DNA from 2 places in the Colwellia sp. 5_MG-2023 genome. Region 2 is predicted to be linked to the other one. Evidence: predicted binding sites of a transcription regulator. Region 2 holds the regulator's gene; the other holds the start of a gene.
The links. Region 2 encodes FNR, which switches genes on or off when oxygen is low (the NO sensors DNR and NnrR bind a similar motif). Its sites were predicted from a motif close to TTGATCTAGATCAA; they were not measured.
Positions count from the first base shown of each region.

Region 1: Q4496_RS03190 (OmpW family protein) is a predicted target of FNR. The motif match lies at 875-888, and genes of this name have one in related genera.

Region 1 covers NZ_JAUOPW010000002.1:368,392-370,812, forward strand. The annotation lists gene Q4496_RS03180 (Sua5/YciO/YrdC/YwlC family protein) at 1-157, shown strand, start outside; gene Q4496_RS03185 (group II truncated hemoglobin) at 271-678, opposite strand; gene Q4496_RS03190 (OmpW family protein) at 994-1,698, shown strand; gene aroE (shikimate dehydrogenase) at 1,811-2,421, shown strand, end outside.
Region 2 covers NZ_JAUOPW010000001.1:126,557-128,977, forward strand. The annotation lists gene ccoS (cbb3-type cytochrome oxidase assembly protein CcoS) at 1-77, shown strand, start outside; gene Q4496_RS00510 (sulfite exporter TauE/SafE family protein) at 113-850, shown strand; gene fnr (fumarate/nitrate reduction transcriptional regulator Fnr) at 931-1,650, shown strand; gene uspE (universal stress protein UspE) at 1,803-2,421, shown strand, end outside.

The DNA of each region.
Region 1 (2,421 bases), on a different contig from region 2:
CCTTTCAGGAAGTGAACCCGCAATGACGTGGCAAGCGTTAGAAAAAAATGCAGAATTAGCATCAAAAATAGATTTTATCATTAAAGGTAAAACGTTAGGGTTTACACAACCGTCAACGATTATTGATGCGTTAACGGGTGAAACATTCAGAGCGTAGTTGTTAGAACTCGAGAGAGTGTTTAATTTTTTTAGTGCACTAAATGGTTATGGCTATTTTTTAAAGGGGTAGCCTTTCATCTATAATCACATTAAACGAACTGTACAATTTTATTAGCAATTGACCATATGTGACGCCATTTGATCAAAGGCTTGTCTTAGGTGTTGCTCAATTTCTTTATCGTCAATCACTTTTTTCATTGCGTTATTCATACATAGCATCCACAAATCACGTTGCTTTTTAGTTACCTGAAAAGGCATATGTCTTGCTCTTAACTGTGGATGACCATATTTTTGTTCAAATAATCTAGGCCCACCTAACCAACCAGAAAGGAATTCAAAAAACTTCTGTCTGATATTGTCTAACGGTTGTTTATGAATGGCTAATAATTCTTGTAAATGAATATTAGTTTCCATTTCATCATAGAATGCTTCAGCCAAATTACGAGTACCCGACTCTCCACCAATAAGTTGATATAAGCTATTTTCTTGTACATTATGATTGTTTGATTTTGTGACCATGGAAATTATTCTTTTAAGTTTACTAAACATATTGATGGGTAATAACGTAAGAGGTTTTATATCACTATATTCAAGTATTATAACCTGAGTTGATAATGAAGCCATATTTAATAAGGTTAATAAAAGCAACGGTATTAATAATGAATGAAAAAGAGCAACTTTTAGCCTAGATAATGGCCATAATTAGAGTAAATACTTGATCGAAATCAACTTTAAAATCACTTTTGTTTTTTCACTAAAAAACATTGTCTGAGATCAAGGTTTTTGTTGGCGGTAGGATTATTATGTCCCTAATTAATTTAAGGACATAAAAACATGAAACATTCTATATTAGCAATCGCATTATTATCACTTTCTTTACCATCTTTAGCTAACCAAGCTGGCGATATAATCGTTCGTGGTGGTGCAACTATGGTTTCTCCAGATTCTGGTTCAGCTGGTGTAGCATTAGATGGCGCACTTACACCACTATCTCTTACTGTTGATGATAATACTCAACTTGGTTTGAACCTAGTTTACTTTTTTGACAGTAACTGGGCAATTGAGCTACTTGCGGCTACACCATTTACTCATGATGTTAAGTTACAAGATCCTGATGGTGTTACAAGTTCAGTTTATGGTATTGATCTTAATGGTGCTACTCTTGCTGAGGTTACTCATTTACCACCAACGTTAAGTGCATTATATTATTTTGATACAGGAACTGCTTTTAAACCTTATATTGGTGCAGGTATTAATTATACTATTTTCTTTGATGAGAAATTCACATCAACACCGAGAGCTGCAGGGTTTAGTGAACTCGAACTAGATAACTCTTTTGGCTTGTCAGTTCAAGTGGGTATGGATTACGAACTTGATGAAAATTGGTCGCTGAATATTTCAGCGCGCTATATCGATATTGAAACAGATGCTAAGTTTGATTTGTCTGATCCATTAGATGCAGGATTATCAGGAAGTGGTAGTGCAGCAGTTGATATTAACCCAATGGTATATTCAGTGATGCTTGGTTATAAATTTTAATCATATTAGTAATAGAATATAATTTAAAAGCAGTAATTTATTACTGCTTTTTTGTGTTCTTAAAATAACAATTCGGTTAGGCTACGAATATTATTTTTATAGGGCTAACATTATGGATCAATATCGTGTTTTTGGTAATCCCATTAAACAATCTCGTTCACCTTTCATTCATCAATCATTTGCACAAGCAACTAACCAAGTACTGAATTATGAAACTCAATTTGCTGAACAAGATGGTTTTCATCAAGCTGTAACTGAGTTCATTGCTCTTGGTGGTAAGGGCGCTAATGTGACAGCACCATTCAAAGAACAAGCAATGGCGATGTGTGATGAGTTAACTGAGCATGCAAAATTCTCTGGTGCGGTTAATACGTTAACCTTTAAAAACGGTAAGATTTATGGAGATACTACTGACGGTATTGGTTTAGTGAATGACTTACTAGCTCATAATGTGTGTCTTAAAAATAGTCGAATATTATTACTCGGTGCTGGTGGCGCTTCAAAAGGGGTAGTGTTACCCTTATTGAATCAAATTCCAAAAAGTTTAACTATTGCTAATAGAACAGTTTCTAAAGCTCAAGCGATTGTTGAACAATATACAAATCAACCTCTTTCTGCTTGCTCCTTTGAAGAAGCAAATGAACAAGAGTTTGATGTCATTATTAATGCGACGTCTGCTGGTTTAACTGGGGCAGGGTTGCCGATAGCTGAAAAACTTATTAC
Region 2 (2,421 bases):
TTCTTTTTGATAATAAAGAGGATGATAAAACAACCAAACAAAGTAGTGATAAACCTGACAGTAAAAATCATGGCTAACAAAGTCAGCAGTTCTCATAACGGTAACTAACTCAATGAACCTAGACTTATTCTCCGCATTTGTAATAGGATTACTTGGCTCAGGGCATTGTATTGTGATGTGTGGTGGGATTACCACCATGCTCACTTCAGCCCTTCCTGAGTCAAATAAATATAATAATCAAATACCTGTTAATAATCAGAGACCGATTAAGCACTCAACAACATCCTCAATTACTCGTAGTAAAACCGCCTTAGTAATTTTATACAATATTGGTCGTATTTCTTCCTATGCTTTTATCGGTGCAATTGTTGGATTTACCGGCTCTATCGCGGCAAAAAATATTGGAATGCCACTTGCTGGCCTACGGTTAATTTCGGCAACCTTTATGATCTTACTTGGTTTATATTTAGGTCAGTGGTTGATGTGGTTAAATCGAATAGAAGCCCTAGGTAAGTATTTATGGCGTTACATATCACCTTTAGCCAGTAAAGCCATCCCTGTAAATTCACCAATAAAAGCACTTACTCTTGGCGCCATTTGGGGCTGGTTACCTTGCGGATTAGTCTACTCAACCTTAACTTGGGCACTAGCAAGCGGTAGCATATATACTGGGGCGAGTATTATGTTCTTTTTTGGCTTAGGTACTCTTCCCGCACTGTTAACTCTTTCTATTGGGTTTAGTAGCATTAAAAATACTTTAACTAAACCATCGTTCAAAAAGGTAATGGCGTTAGTACTAATAACCTTTGGTATTTATAGTTTTATTGTTGCATACCACCAGATGTTCTAATACCATAGCATTATCCTAGAAATTAGAGTAAATACATAAATGAAAATTTACCCTATTCCTATAAAATAAATGAGTAGCCTATGTTAAATAATAGTTCCCCTGGTGCACAGCATATTAACTGTCAAAACTGTAGTATTAGTGAACTTTGTCTACCTTTTACCTTAAATGATCAAGAACTTAATACGCTTGATCAAATTATTGATCGTAAACGTCCTTTCCACAAAGGTGATAAAATATTCACTGATGGTCAAGAAATGCAGGCGCTTTATGCTATTCGTTCTGGTACATTTAAAACTTTTACCGTTAATGAACAAGGTGAAGAACAAATCACTGGCTTTCACTTAGCTGGAGATTTACTAGGATTTGACGCTATTGCCGAATCAGAACATAAAAGTTTTGCTCAAGCTTTAGAAACATCGATGATATGTGAAATTCCTTACGATAATTTAGATACTTTATCTAATACTATGCCAAAACTTAAGAAACAAGTTTTACGCTTAATGAGTAACGAAATTAGAACCGATCAAGAAATGCTTACGTTGTTGAACAGAAAGAATGCCGAACAGCGTGTTGCTACTTTTTTAGTCAGCTTAAGCAAACGCTATCGTGCCAGAGGTTTATCAGCCAATGAATTTCGCCTTACAATGACACGAAGCGATATTGGTAATTACATTGGACTTACCGTTGAAACAATCAGCCGTTTATTAAATCGTTTTCATAAAACAGGCTTAATTAAGGTTGATGGTAAACTTATTACTATCATAAACCTCAATGAACTTGTTAATTGTGCCGAACTTTAGCTCCTCAAAGGCTTTCTAGCGTTATAATTTATAATGCTTGTTTTAAATCCCTTATACTTTGATTTAAAACAAGCATTAATCTCACACTTTTGATATAAATTACTTAAGCTTTAATAAAGTTTAACCAATGTATAACAACAGGGAGAATTATCATGAAAACCTATCAAAAAATTCTAGTCGTTATCGACCCATCAACTGATGAACAAAAAGCATTACAAAGAGCAATAGACTTAGCTGCCAATATTAAAGCAAGTGGCGGTCAGGTGGAAATAACTGCTTTTCTAAGTATCTTTGACTTCTCTTATGAGATGACTACTATCCTTTCCAACGATGATCGTGGCGCTATGCGACAATCTGTTATTAAAGATAAAGAGCTTTGGCTAGAAGGTATTATAAGTGATTTAAAGCCTGATATTGATATTAGTAACTTAGTTGTTTGGCATAATCGCCCTTTTGAATCTATTATTGAACAAGTAATCCAAAATAATTACGATCTAGTCATTAAAGGGACTCATCAACATGACAGATTCAAATCGGTAATTTTTACTCCTACCGATTGGCATATATTGCGTAAATGTCCATGTCCAGTATTATTAGTAAAAGAACATGAATGGCCAAGCAATGGGAACATACTTGCGGCAATTAATGTCGGAAGTGATGAAACAGAGCACAATTCACTTAATAATAAAATTACTAAAGAAGCAAAAAATTTAGCACAGCTGATTCAAGGAAACGTTCATTTAGTAAATTCATTTCCTGGCACACCTGTTA